DNA from 4 places in the Streptomyces sp. NBC_00090 genome. Region 3 is predicted to be linked to each of the others. Evidence: riboswitches for the same ligand, from Rfam matches in the RefSeq annotation. Region 3 holds a riboswitch; each other region holds the start of a gene.
The links. A riboswitch is a leader RNA that binds a small molecule or an ion and turns the genes downstream of it on or off. The one in region 3 is predicted to bind cyclic di-AMP.
Positions count from the first base shown of each region.

Region 1 (3,228 bases), 2.4 Mb from region 3:
CCGTCCTGGGCCCGGCCCGGGTCGTCGAGCACCTGGTGAACGCGGCACGCACCTTCATCTTCGACACCGGGCTCGCCCCCGCCGCCGCGGGCGGCGCGCTCGCGAGCCTGCGCCTGATCGCGGCCGAACCGGCGCTCGCCGCACGGGCGCGAACCGTCGCCACCACCCTGTACGAGCTCCTCACGGCGGCCGGACTGACCGCAGCCCGGCCGGACGCGGCCGTCGTCTCGGTGCGCGCGCCCTCGCCCGAGGCGGCGCTGCGCTGGGCCGCGGACTGCCGCGAACAGGGCCTGGCGGTCGGGTGTTTCCGGCCCCCGTCCGTACCGGACGGCATCTCGCGGCTCCGTCTCACGGCCCGCGCCGACCTCACGGACACCGAGCTCGAACGGGCGGTGGGGACGATCCTGCGGACGGCACCCGCCGCCTGAGCGGGCGGCGGGGGCTCGCGGCCTGGCGGCCCCTCGGGACTTCGTGATCGAGGACGAGGGTGGTCAACGGCCCAAAAGCGTTCCCCGGCAGCAGAGTTCACCGCTTCGGGCGATAGATCCGCACATAGCGTGGTGGAACGCCGTCCGGGGCGGCACGATCGGTGGCACTCTGACGCGAAGCGCAATCCGGGGCGGTGTACCCGGTGGGAAAGGGACAGCGTCGCCATGGCAGACCATCAGGAAGCATCCGTCACGCTGCCGAGCGATCCCGCCTCGGTCCCCACGGCACGGAGGTACGTCGCGGACGTCCTGGTCGGTTGGGGGCTCGACGGCTCCGCGGAGACGGCGGACTCGATCCGGCTGATCGTCTCGGAGCTGGCCACCAACGCCGTCCAGCACACCTTCGGGCAGTCGCCCACCTTCACCGTCGACCTCCGCCTGGAGCGGGAGGAGCGGCTGCGCATCGGGGTCACCGACAGCCACCCCCGCTGGCCCCGTCGCCTTCCGGCGGCGGTCCAGCAGGACAACGGCCGCGGCATGGTCATCATCCGCGTGCTGGCGGCGGAGGCCGGTGGCCGTCTCTCGGTCACCCCGACCGAGGAGGGCGGCAAGACGGTCTGGATCACGCTCCCGTGGACCCCGGCCCCCGTGCCGGCGGGCTAGGCCTGCGTGCAGCTCCTGTGACGGCCGCGAGCCGTCGGCGACGCAGGCCGTGAACCGCCGGTCGAGTCGTGCGGCCGGGACGGTACGGCTTCGGTCGGCCGGGGTGCGGCGGCGCCACCACACACCCTGACCGGGCGTCAGCCCCGTGGTTCGTCAATCTCCGGGGCCCGTCAACCTCCGGGGTCCGTCAACCCCAGGGATCCCTCACCGACCGTGGCTCGTCATCGTCCGGGGGCCGTCATCGCCCGGGGGCCGTCACCGGACGCGGCCGTAGTAGACCTTCGACGACCAGATTCTGTCGAGCTTCACCCAGGAGCCCGTCTTGGGCGAGTGCCAGATCTTGCCGCTGCCGGCGTAGATGCCGACGTGGTAGACCCTCCCGCCCGAGTGGAAGAAGACCAGGTCCCCCTTCTGCCGGCTGGAGGCGGAGATGTGCCGGGTCTTGTTGTACTGCTGCTGCGCGGTGCGGGGCAGCGACTTGCCCGCCTGCTTGTAGGCGTAGAGCGTCAGACCGGAGCAGTCGAACCGGGTGGGTCCGGCGGCTCCGTACCGGTACGGAGATCCCTTCTTGGAGACGGCGATGCTCAGTGCCTTGTTCGCGTGTGTCGTCGCTGCCTGGGCCTCCGACGCCGTTCCTGGTGCGAACAGCGTGCCGCCGACGGCGGCGAGGGTGAGAGCCGAGACGGCTCCGGCCCGGGACAGCAGGGACGGGACATGCATCTGCGCGGTCATGCGCAACCCTTCGTCAGCCGCCTGTGAAGGATGACCTGTCGGGTTCGGGCAGGCGAAGATGCCCGGCCGCGGCTGCGGCTTCACCCCGAGGAACGACCCCGCTGCGCTAACAGCGTGAACGTCCCGTACTGCTCGGGTCCTCCACTCCTGCCGATCCAATCCTGTCGACCAGACGTCCGGGACAGCGGCAGGACTCGGCGTCCGCCCGGACCGCCCCGCCGCGGCGGCGGGGGCTTGTCGTCGTCACGGATCTTGACCCACGACATGGGCGAAAACCGAGCTGAAACGGCGATATGTGAGGCTCCTCACGACTGATCCGTTCGGGTGGACAGACAGCCTTTGCGATCTTCGGAGGTTTGGTCGACGAGCCTCGCACCAGCGGCGGAACGTTCGATTCCGCCAAATGCGTACATCTGTTGAGCAAGTCGCACGCTTCATCTGTCGACTCGTCGACTACGCCGAACGGGCGAGGGATTCTGCGGCGCGCGTCGGCCGTCCGGACCTCTACACGACACGCGGGAATGTCAACTCTCGCGACTCCGGGGGACGGTGACGCGGTCCGCCCGGCGCTCCCCGTCCAACACCCTTAGGGCACGCGCCAATGTGTCCGCGTGCACCTCGCTCTCACCCCGCATATGCATGAGCGTCAGAGCCTCGCGCAGCGCCTCCGCGCGCCCCACCAGGGCCTGAGCCGCACGCAACGCCCCATAGGTATGCGTACCCCTGGATGGATTGATCTTCCCAAGGAGGTCGATGACTTCGAGGTACGCGTCGACGAGTTCGCCCTCGGCGCGCGTCAGGGCGGGCAGCGGCGGCAGCTCGGGGACCACGGCCGGCTCACCCGGCCGAACCGCCGGCGGCGGCGCGCCGGCTCGCGACCACGTGGTCCGCCAGGCCGTACGCGACGGCCGCCGGCGCGTCCAGGACGGTCAGGCGGTCGATGTCGGCGTCGATCCGCTCCGGGTCCTGCCCGGTGTGTTCGACGAGCATCCCGGTGACCAGCGCCCGCAGACGCAGCATCTCGCGCGCATGGAGGTCGAGGTCGCTCGGCTGCCCCTGGAGGGGTTCGTCCAGGTTCGGCTGCTGGAGCGTGATCCGGGCGCCCGGGAGGATCAGGCGCTTGCCCGGGGCGCCGGCCGCGAACAGTACGGCCGCGGTGGACACGGCCTGGCCCAGGCAGGTGGTCTCCACGTCGCAGGCGAGCGTCCGCATCGTGTCGTAGATCGCGGTCATGGCGCTGATGGAGCCGCCGGGGGAGTTGATGTAGAGCGAGATGTCCTGGTCCGGCGCCGCGTATTCGAGGTGCAGGAACTGGGCGATGACGTCGTTGGCCGAGGTCTCGTCGATCGGCGTACCGAGGAAGACGATCCGTGATTCGAGGAGCTTCGAGTACGGGTCGAGGGTC
Region 1 is NZ_CP108224.1:1,211,532-1,214,759, reverse strand. It holds gene OG361_RS05260 (8-amino-7-oxononanoate synthase) at 1-428, shown strand, start outside; gene OG361_RS05255 (ATP-binding protein) at 654-1,091, shown strand; gene OG361_RS05250 (C40 family peptidase) at 1,347-1,823, opposite strand; cyclic di-AMP (ydaO/yuaA leader) riboswitch at 1,827-2,033, opposite strand; gene OG361_RS05245 (hypothetical protein) at 2,348-2,653, opposite strand; gene OG361_RS05240 (ClpP family protease) at 2,661-3,228, opposite strand, start outside.
Region 1: another riboswitch for cyclic di-AMP. It lies ahead of OG361_RS05250 (C40 family peptidase); the one in region 3 lies ahead of OG361_RS15955 (transglycosylase family protein).

Region 2 (3,228 bases), 1.2 Mb from region 3:
GACGGGCTGAGCGTCCTTCCGGCCGACTGGCGTACGCCGTGCGGGCGTCCGCCAGTCGGCCCCGTGGGGGTCGCCGCCGGGTGCGGTCGCGGCGACCCTGGGAGGGCGCGGTACGGACACCGTGGCCGCTACGGACCGGGGCAGGAGAGCACAGGTGGGGCACCCCTTAGGAGCAGCGGGCGGTGGGCGGCGGGGCGGTGACGGCCGCCGCCCGTACGGAGGAGCCCGGAGCTTTCTCCGTGTGCTGCCTCCGCTGATCATCGTGGGCGGTGTCGCCTTCGACGTGTCGACACCGCCCTCGTACACCGCCGCGCCGCTCTTCTCCGCCGCTCCGCTGATCGCCGCGCCGTTCTTCTCCACCCTCACGACCCTGCTCACGGGGATCGCCGCAGTCCTCGCCGCCGTCGGGTTGCGCCTCTACAACGGCACCTTGGCGGAGGTCCCCTCCCTCACCGAGATGCTGACCATCGTGACCGTCGCCGCGCTGGCGCTGCTCGTCAACCGGGTCGTACGGCGCAGCGGGGAGCGGCTGGCCTCGGCGCGGGTCATCGCGGAGACCGCGCAGAAGGCGGTACTGCCGACGCCCGCCGAGCGGATCGGCGGTCTGCAGTGCGCGGCGCGGTACGAGGCGGCGCAGGCGGACGCGTTCATCGGCGGCGACCTGTTCGCCGTACAGGACACCCCGTACGGGGTGCGGCTCGTCGTCGGGGACGTCCGGGGCAAGGGGATGGAGGCGGTCGAGGCCGTCGCCGTCGTGATCGGGGCGTTCCGGGAGGCGGCCGAGCAGGAGCGGAGTCTGGAGGGCGTGGCGCAGCGGCTGGAGCGGGCGCTGGCCCGGGAGGGCACCCGCCGGGACGGGCTCGACGCCTTCGAGGGGTTCACCACGGCGGTCCTGGCCGAGATCCCGCGCGCCGGATCGGGGGAGCCGTCGGGCGGCGGACCGGGCACGGGACCGGGTGCGGGACAGGGTGCGGGACAGGGCGTGGGACTGGGCGCCGGGAGCGTACGGGTCGTCAACCGAGGTCATCCGCCCCCGCTGCTGCTGTACGCGGACGGGCGCCTGGAGGTGCTGGATCCGGCGGAGCCGGCGCTGCCGCTCGGCATGGGCGAGCTGGCGGCGTGGCCGGACCGGGCGGAGGAGCGGCCGTACCCGCCGGGCGCGACGCTCCTCTTCTACACCGACGGCCTCTCGGAGGCGCGGAACGCGGAGGGCGCCTTCTACGACCCGGCGTCACGCCTCGCCGGGCGGATCTTCCCGGGACCCGAGGAACTGCTCGACGTGCTGGTGGACGACGTACGGCTGCACACGGGTGGCGGGGCGACGGACGACATGGCGCTGCTCGCGGTGAGCAGGCCGGCGGCGGGGCAGCCGGACCGGCGCCGGACGATGCCCGTGGTGCCCCCGGGCGAGCCCGGTCACCAGGCGTAGTCGAGGGGTGTCACTGCGATAACAATTGACATAACGTCAGATCTCGAGGGTTTGACCAGTCCTTGCTGAAGGGGGGTCAACTCGGGCGATTCTCCACCAATTCAATGAATGATCAAGAGGAACGGCTTGGAATCGGGACCCCCTGTCTATTAACGTTCGATAACGCAGCGCGGTCGTTTCAGCCGCCGCAAGAGGCGGCACCGTGCGCACGCGCCGAATCCTGAAAAGGAACCGGGGAACCACCAATTGGGGTGAATCGGGCCCTTCGCACTCGTGCGACCGTGCCCGTAGGAGACCTTCCTGCTCCGAACCCGTCAGCTAACCCGGTAGGCGAGAAGGAAGGAAAGGAGCGCGCCTCCGTGGCGTCCAACACCCCCGCACCCGAAGCCCCCTTCGATGCCTTCGGTGGCGGTGCGGGTCCTGCCGCCCCGGACACCGAGTGGAACCCCACCGAGGGCTCCCTCCGCGCCGAGAGCCGCTCCGGCGGCCGGCATCGGGTCGTCAAGCAGCGCTCCAACTTCGCCCGCTCCTCCACCGTCCTCGGCGTCGGCGTCATCGCGGCCGTCGGCGCGGGCGGCCTCGCCACCGCGCAGGAGAAGCCGCCGGTGGCGATCTCGCTCCCCGACCTCCCGGACCTCGACCTCCCCGAGGCCAAGGACCTCCCCGGCGTGGGCGAGTTCTTCGCCGACGACAGCGACCAGCAGGACCGGGGCACGGTCGAGGCGACCGGCGGCAACCCGAACCCGCTCACCGCCGCCACCTACGCCACCGCCGACCGGACGACCGGCGGCGCCACCCGGGCCGCTCAGGCCGGCTACACGCAGCAGACCGCGACCGCCGAGCGGACCGAGGCCCGCGCCGTCGACGCGGGCGAGGTCCTGCGCGCCCGCATCCTCCAGCAGGCCGAGCAGCAGCAGGCCTCCGCGGACGCCGCCGAGATGGCCGCCGCGGAGAAGGCGGCGGCGGAGAAGGCGGCCGCCGAGGCGGAGGCCAAGGCCGAAGCCGCGGAGGCGGCGGCGGAGAAGGCGGCCGCCGAGGCGAAGGCGAAGGCCGAGGCGGAAGCCAAGGCGGAGGCCGAGCGGGTGGCCGCGGAGAAGGCGGAGGCCGAGCGCCTCGCCCAGCTCGCCGCCAGCTACTCGATGCCCCTCTCCTCGTACAGCATCAGCGCCACCTACATGCAGTCCGGCTCGATGTGGTCCTCCGGCTACCACACCGGTCTCGACTTCGCCGCCCCCACGGGCACCCCGCTCAAGGCGGTCCACAGCGGCACCGTCAAGTCGGCGGGCTGGTCCGGCTCGTACGGCTACCGGGTCGTCCTGGAGATGGAGGACGGCACCGAGATCTGGTACGCCCACCTCTCCTCCATGACCGTCAGCGCCGGCCAGACCGTGACCACCGGCGAGACGATCGGCCGCGTCGGCGCCACCGGCAACGTCACGGGCGCCCACCTCCACATGGAGGTCCACACCGCGGGCGGCGACGGCATCGACCCGGCGGCCTGGCTCCGCTCCAAGGGCCTGTCGATCTGATCCCCCCGGGTCCGGCTCCGCACGGAGCCGGTTCCCACGGAACGGAATAGGCCCGGCGGCGCGGAGGGTTGATCAGCCCATGACTTCTCTCCGCACGCTGGGCTCTTCCGACCTGCACGTCTTCCCGCTCGCCCTGGGCGGCAACGTCTTCGGCTGGACCGCCGACGAGGCGCAGTCCTTCGCCGTCCTCGACGCCTACGCCGCCGCCGGCGGCAACTTCGTCGACACCGCGGACATGTACTCCGCCTGGGCCGAGGGCAACGAGGGCGG
Region 2 is NZ_CP108224.1:4,808,808-4,812,035, forward strand. It holds gene OG361_RS21470 (MFS transporter) at 1-10, shown strand, start outside; gene OG361_RS21475 (PP2C family protein-serine/threonine phosphatase) at 155-1,429, shown strand; cyclic di-AMP (ydaO/yuaA leader) riboswitch at 1,631-1,777, shown strand; gene OG361_RS21480 (M23 family metallopeptidase) at 1,789-2,958, shown strand; gene OG361_RS21485 (aldo/keto reductase) at 3,038-3,228, shown strand, end outside.
Region 2: another riboswitch for cyclic di-AMP. It lies ahead of OG361_RS21480 (M23 family metallopeptidase); the one in region 3 lies ahead of OG361_RS15955 (transglycosylase family protein).

Region 3 (3,228 bases):
GCGAAGCTCGATGGCCTCGAACGCACCGGTGGAGGCACCGGACGGAACAGCAGCACGACCGGTGCTGCCGTCGTCGAGGCCGACCTCGACCTCGACCGTGGGGTTGCCTCGGGAGTCCAGGATTTCCCGGGCTACGACGACGTCGATGGACGGCACGAGCATCTCCTTCTGGGATGTGACGCTGGATGTGACGCAAGGTCGGTGCAGGGTCGCTTGGCCTTGCGACAAGAGCCTAACCGGCTCCGGGGCTCCGGTCGGCCGTGCGCCCGCCCCCTGGGACGAAAAAGGACCCAAGGGCATGCATGTCGGGACGAAGGGCCCCAGATCTACTGGACGGTAACCGTCAGGTCCCGGCCTCTTCCCCTCTTCTACGACTTCTCCGGCTCCGGGAAACGGCTCCGGGAACGACTCCGAGAAGCGGCCCCGGAAACGGCTCCGGGAAACGCGGAACCCCGGTCCGGCGCGCACGGGGGAAGGGCGCGCCGGACCGGGGTGGTCACCGCGGGAGGGTCGTGGGGGCCGCGTGAGCCGCCGGACTCAGGCGGACCGCCGGGCTCACTTGAGGTGGAGCTGCTGGCCCGGGTAGATGAGGTCGGCGTTGTCGACGACGTCCTTGTTCAGCTCGAAGAGCTTGGCCCAGCCGCCGCTGACGCCCTGCGCCTGAGCGATCTTGCTGAGGGTGTCGCCGGCCTTCACCTTGTACTCGCCGTCACCCTTCTCGACCGTCTTGCCGGTCGGGGTGGTGACGGTCTTCTTGGCGGCCTTCGGCGCGGCCTGCTGCTTCGGGGCCTGGCGCTGCTCGCTGCGGGTGGTCGGCTGCTCGGCCTTCCGCTCCGGGCGCGGCTGCTGGGTCTGGGCAGGCTGCTGCGTCTGCTGCTGCGGCGCGCTCTCGGCGGCGCCGCCGTCGTACGAGGCGCTGGAGAGGCCCACGCCACAGCTCGGCCAGGCACCCTTGCCCTGGCCCGCGAGGACCTTCTCGGCGATGGCGATCTGCTGGGACTTCGACGCCTGGTTGGCGGTCGAGGCGTAGGCGGTGCCGCCGTACGCGGCCCAGGTGGAGGCCGAGAACTGCAGGCCGCCGTAGTAGCCGTTGCCCGTGTTGATGGACCAGTTGCCGCCGGACTCGCACTGGGCGACACGGTCCCACTCGGAGGCCGTGGCGGCCGAGGCGGTGCCCGCGGTCATCAGCGGGGCGGCCACGGCGACACCGGTGACGCCGACGAGCGTGACGACCTGGGTGGCCTTGGAGGGACGGCGGTGTTTGCCCTTGCCGGAAAACAGCATGGAGATTCTCCTCACCGACGCCTACGAGGTGAGCTGTCGGGTTCGGGCCAATGAGTGCCCGGCCGCGTGTCCTAGCACGCGACTTAACCCCAAGCCGATCGTCGGCCGTCTGTCTCAACGGCCGGGGCCGGCACTTACCTTGGGTCCCCCGCTCCTGCCTACGGCGCTTACGCGACGACTGTTCCCATCGGCCGACGGCAGGATTCGGCGTTTCGGTCGACGGGGCCCGCGGTGGCGAGCGGTTACGACCGTAGACACAGACCCACCGGAAGTTCAAAGAGGCGTATTGCGGAAATATCGCCCCTACTTGCCTTCCGGCGGGGAGTGTTTACGCAGGTGGGAGGTGACAGAAGCAGAGTTCTCGGACGTGACACGCCAGTTGGGGCGAAGAGACCCATGTCTCACTTGCCCAGAACCGGACATTCACCCCCGAACTACTCGGCCTTCCCTTCCGAATCGACCGTCAGGTCGAGGCTCTGACCAGGGAGGATGAGATCCGGATCGGCGCCCACGGCACCGCGGTTGGCGTCATAGAGGGCGCTCCAGCCGCCGGGGAGTTCGTTCTGCTGGGCGATTTCGGTCAGGTTGTCGCCCGGCCGCACGGTGTAGACACCCGAAGTGTCCTGACTGTCCGTTGCGCCCGAATTCTTCGCTTCGTCAGTCGTCGATGTTGCGGCGGGGCTTTCCGCCAGCTTGTCCGTCGATGAAGCGTGTCTACCTGATTCAGCCGAAGTGTCCGTCTTGCCGGTTTCCTCCGGAGCTGCCTCACCCCGGTGCTTGCCACTTCCGGGCGTGGCCGACGAAGTGTCACCCGTCGACGTATCGGGCGATCCGGGCGTAAGGGACGCATCGGGCGCGGCCGGGGTGGTCGGCGTCGTCGGGGCGATCGACGTACCCGGGGTACCGGGGGTCCCCGGGGTGCCCGGAGTGCCCGGAGTGGTCGGCGTCACCGGAGCGGTCGGGCTGACCGGCGTGGCGGGTGCGGCGGGGGTGATCGAGGCGGCGGGCGCCTTGGACGCCTCGCCGGAGGCGCCCGAACCGGCCGACGTGGCGGTCCCGGCCTTCTTGGCGGCCGCGGAGGTCTCCGCGGGCGCGGCCGGGACGCCGGCGGTCCGGTTCGACTCCGCCACGGGCCCGGTGGGCGCCGTCGTGGCGGTGGCCGGGCCGGGGTCCACCCCGGTGGCCCTGCCGTCGTTCTTCAGGCCGGCGATCGGCGCGCAGGTGGCCCAGTCGGTGCCGCCCCTGGCGAGCGCCTTCTCGGCGACCACGATCTGCTGGGCGCGGCTGGCCAGGTCGGCGCTGGGCGCGTACGCCAGGCCGCCGTTCCGCTCCCAGCTGTCCTGGGTGAACTGGAGGCCGCCGTACATGCCGTTGCCGAAGTTGGCACTCCACTGGCCGCCGGACTCGCACTCGGCGACCCGGTCCCAGGTGGCCGCGTCGGCGGCGGAGGCGGATCCGGCGGCGAGCAACGGCAGCGCCAGGGCGGATCCGGTCACTCCCGCGGCGACGACGATGGCGGGGGCCTGACGGGGGCGACGGTGTCGTCCGTTCCCGGAGCGCATAGGGAGGCCTTTCGCGTGACGGCTGAGACTGCCGGGAAACGTAGCGGCATTCGAACGCTCGTCACAAGTCGATGGACCCCCGATCACGTGAAGATCACATTTCTGACGTACCGTCAGCTCACTGCACCCGTACGGAAGGGGAGAATTCCACCGGAAGCGTGCGCAATCCCCGCATGATGAGTCCTCCGCGCCACCGGAGTTCGGCCGGATCGGCCGCAAGTCGCAGGTCCGGCAGGCGAGTCAGCAGGGTCGTCAGCGCCGCCTGCCCCTCCAGACGGGCGAGCGGCGCCCCGAGGCAGTAGTGGATGCCGTGCCCGTACCCGAGGTGCTGGTTGTCGCGCCGGGAGAGGTCGAGCGTGTCCGGGTCCGCGAACCGCGCCGG
Region 3 is NZ_CP108224.1:3,644,480-3,647,707, forward strand. It holds gene eno (phosphopyruvate hydratase) at 1-162, opposite strand, end outside; gene OG361_RS15955 (transglycosylase family protein) at 556-1,284, opposite strand; cyclic di-AMP (ydaO/yuaA leader) riboswitch at 1,288-1,504, opposite strand; gene OG361_RS15960 (transglycosylase family protein) at 1,719-2,780, opposite strand; gene OG361_RS15965 (cytochrome P450) at 2,965-3,228, opposite strand, start outside.

Region 4 (3,228 bases), 5.3 Mb from region 3:
CTTCTCGCAGACCGCCGACGCGGAGGTGATCGCCTGCCTCGACCGCAGCAGGGCCGCTCGCGGCCCCGTCGTCCGGGACACGGACGTCAGGATCCCGGTGACCGGCACCACACTCGCCGGACGGCTCGCCGTGCCCGACGGCGCGACCGGCATCGTGCTGTTCGCCCACGGGAGCGGCAGCAGCCGTCACAGCCCCCGGAACCGGGCGGTCGCCGAGGCCCTGAACGGGGCGGGCCTCGGAACCCTCCTGTTCGACCTGCTCACCGAGACGGAGGCGACCGACCGGGCGCACGTCTTCGACACCCCGCTGCTCGCCGGCCGGCTGGTGAGCACCACCGAGTGGCTGACCGGACGCCCCGAGGGCGCCGGGCTGCCGCTGGGCTACTTCGGGGCGAGCACGGGCGCGGCTGCCGCGCTGTGGGCGGCGGCCGATCCCGGCTCCGGCGTCGTCGCCGTCGTCTCGCGCGGTGGCAGGCCCGACCTGGCGGGCGAACGCCTGGCGCGGGTGCGCGCCCCGACCCTCCTCGTGGTGGGGGGTCGGGACGCGCTCGTCCTGGATCTCAACCGGAGGGCTCAGGCCCTGCTGCGGTGCGAGAACAGGCTCACCGTGGTTCCGGGCGCCACTCACCTCTTCGAGGAGCCGGGGGCCCTGGAGGAGGTGTCGGAGCTCGCCACGGAGTGGTTCGCCGAGCACTTCCGGCGTCAGTAGGCCCCGTTGACGTTGTCGATGGAGCCGTAGCGGTCGGCCGCGTAGTTGCAGGCGGCGGTGATGTTGGCGACCGGGTCGAACAGATCCGTGGACGTGCCGGGCACGTGGTAGGCGTCGAAGGTCGGCTGGATCACCTGGAGCAGGCCCTTCGAAGGGGTGCCGGCCACGGCGTTGGAGTCCCAGAGGTTGATGGCCCGGGGGTTGCCGGAGGACTCGCGCATGACGTTGCGGAGGATTCCGTCGTACGAGCCGGGGATCCCGCGCTGGGCCATGATGTCCAGCGACTCACGGATCCAGCCGTCGAGGTTGTCGGCGTACCGGGCGGCGGCCGGGGCGGCCTGGGCGGCGGGAGCCGCGGCGGGAACAGCCTGTGCGGCGGAGCCGCCCGAGGTACCGGCCGCCGGGGCCGCCGCACGGCGCTCGGAGCGGTTCGCGCGGTCGGTCGTGGCAGAACTCTTCTTCTGCGCGGTGCTCTTCTTCGGCGCGGCACTCGGCGCGGGGGCAGCCTTCGCGGAATCCCGACGAATCGTCAGTTCAAGACCGGGGTGAATCAGTGACGGATTGCCACCCACAGCGGACTTGTTGGCCCGGTAAATCGCCTTCCAGCCGCCCTGAATTCCCTTCCTCTGGGCGATCAGGGAAAGCGAGTCACCGCTTACCACGGTGTACGTGCGCGCGGTGGCGGCTGCGGCGGCCGGCGCGGCCGCGGGCTGTGCGGCCAGGGCCGTGGCGGGCTGCGCGGCGAAGGACTGCGCGGCGGTCTTCGGTGCGGCCGTGACGGTCTCGGCGCCGGCCGTGGCCGGGACGACGAGCGGCAGGGCGAGGGCGGCACCGCCCGTGCCGGCGAGTGTGAGGCCACGGGAGACGGTGCGGCGGCGGGGGCGGCGGTGCTTACCGTGTGCAGGCATGACGGTTTCCTCTCCGGCGCCTGCGGGGTGAGCTGTCGGGTTCGGACGGGAGATGTCCGGCCGCGCGCACGCGGCTTCACCCCGAGCCGTTCCGGATTCCGGACCGGCGAATTCGTGGGTCCCCCGCTCCTGCCGTCGGGTGAAAGGGAGGTGTTTCAAGCGGCGGCAGGATTAGGCGTTCCGCTCGAATGGGGGTGACCGTAGGCCAGTAATGCGGCGGATAACAAGAGGAGCGGATCCACTGTGAGTCGAAAAGGATCACCGAATTCCAGAAATACAAGATCGACCGGGTTCGAGCCGCACTGAACTTCCGTGTGCGGTACGGCCTGCGGGTGTTCCGGTCCAGGGTGGTGCCCTCGGAAAGTGAACCGCGTCACCAGGTGAAGAATGTCCAAATATGCGACGTAATTCCTTTGGTGAGTGAATGGGTGGAAATTGACGCCTGTGGGTCATTCGTTCGCGCCGGCGTGCGTGCAGGGCGCGCCGGTGTGCGCAAAAGTCGCAAACTGGACATTCTTCTTGAAGGATGGGGTCACCCGACCCAGGAGTCAGCCGGATGTCACCCACCACCTCCCCGCACAGCCCGGACACCCTCGACCGCGAGGCGGCCGCTCTCTTCGAGAGCGCCACCTGGCAGCGCATCGTCACGGACTGGACAGCCCCCGCACCGGAACGGGCGCCGGAGCGCGCCGACTGGCGGTCCCTCCTCACCGTGCCCGTGGACCGGCTCGTGGCCGAGGCGCTCGACGCGCTGCCACCGGCGCCACCGGCCGAGCGCCGGCTCCCGGGCCGGATCGGGGCCGTACTCCCGGACCGTCTGCACGCCTGGCGCCGTATCGGCAGACCCGAACTGCGCCCCTCGGTCCACCTCGGCTACGCGCGCCTGGTGCTCACGGAGTGGGGCTGGCAGAACGCCCCGTACAAGCTGCGCGACGCGCGGGGAGCCCGCTGCGTCTGCGGCGCCCTCCTCGCGGCCCACCGGCTCGGCTACGGCAGCGCCGACACCATGAACGAGGCGGCCGCCTGGATCATGACCGAACTCAGATCGCAGGGGTGGCGCGAGCTGATCGGACCCTGGAACCGGGCCCCCGGTCGTACGGCCGCCGAGGCGGTGGACCTCCTCGACGCCACGATCCGCCGCGCCGCGTACGCCGGCCGCTGACCACCGCTCCGACCGGCGGTCGTCGAAGGACCGCCGGTCGGTGACGGGAGGGAGAGGGAGGTTCAGCCGGTGACGCTCGGGGCGCCCGTCTCGATGTGGCCGGTGTACCGGCGCGACCAGGTCCCGTCGATGTCGGCGAGGATCGTGAAGTCGTACCAGCCGCCGTTGTAGGCCACCGCGTTGAAGAAGTCCTCGCGGCTGGAGTTCGCCGGGACCGTGTACGTCCAGGGTCCGTCCGTGCGGTAGGCGTTCGAGCGGACGGTGAAGGTCACCGGTCCGCCGGAGGTGTTGGTCATCGTGAACCACAGGGCCGTCCGGCCCGTACCCGCGTCGGGCGCGAACCGGGCCGCGACCTCCACGGCCTTGCCCGCCTTGGACGCGTCGCCGATGAAGCGCCGCAGGAAGCGGTTGGGCCCCATCATCGAGATGTCGTACTTCCCGGAGCCCGA
Region 4 is NZ_CP108224.1:8,951,356-8,954,583, forward strand. It holds gene OG361_RS39650 (phosphoribosyltransferase family protein) at 1-709, shown strand, start outside; gene OG361_RS39655 (transglycosylase SLT domain-containing protein) at 703-1,617, opposite strand; cyclic di-AMP (ydaO/yuaA leader) riboswitch at 1,622-1,805, opposite strand; gene OG361_RS39660 (hypothetical protein) at 2,174-2,779, shown strand; gene OG361_RS39665 (phosphocholine-specific phospholipase C) at 2,842-3,228, opposite strand, start outside.
Region 4: another riboswitch for cyclic di-AMP. It lies ahead of OG361_RS39655 (transglycosylase SLT domain-containing protein); the one in region 3 lies ahead of OG361_RS15955 (transglycosylase family protein).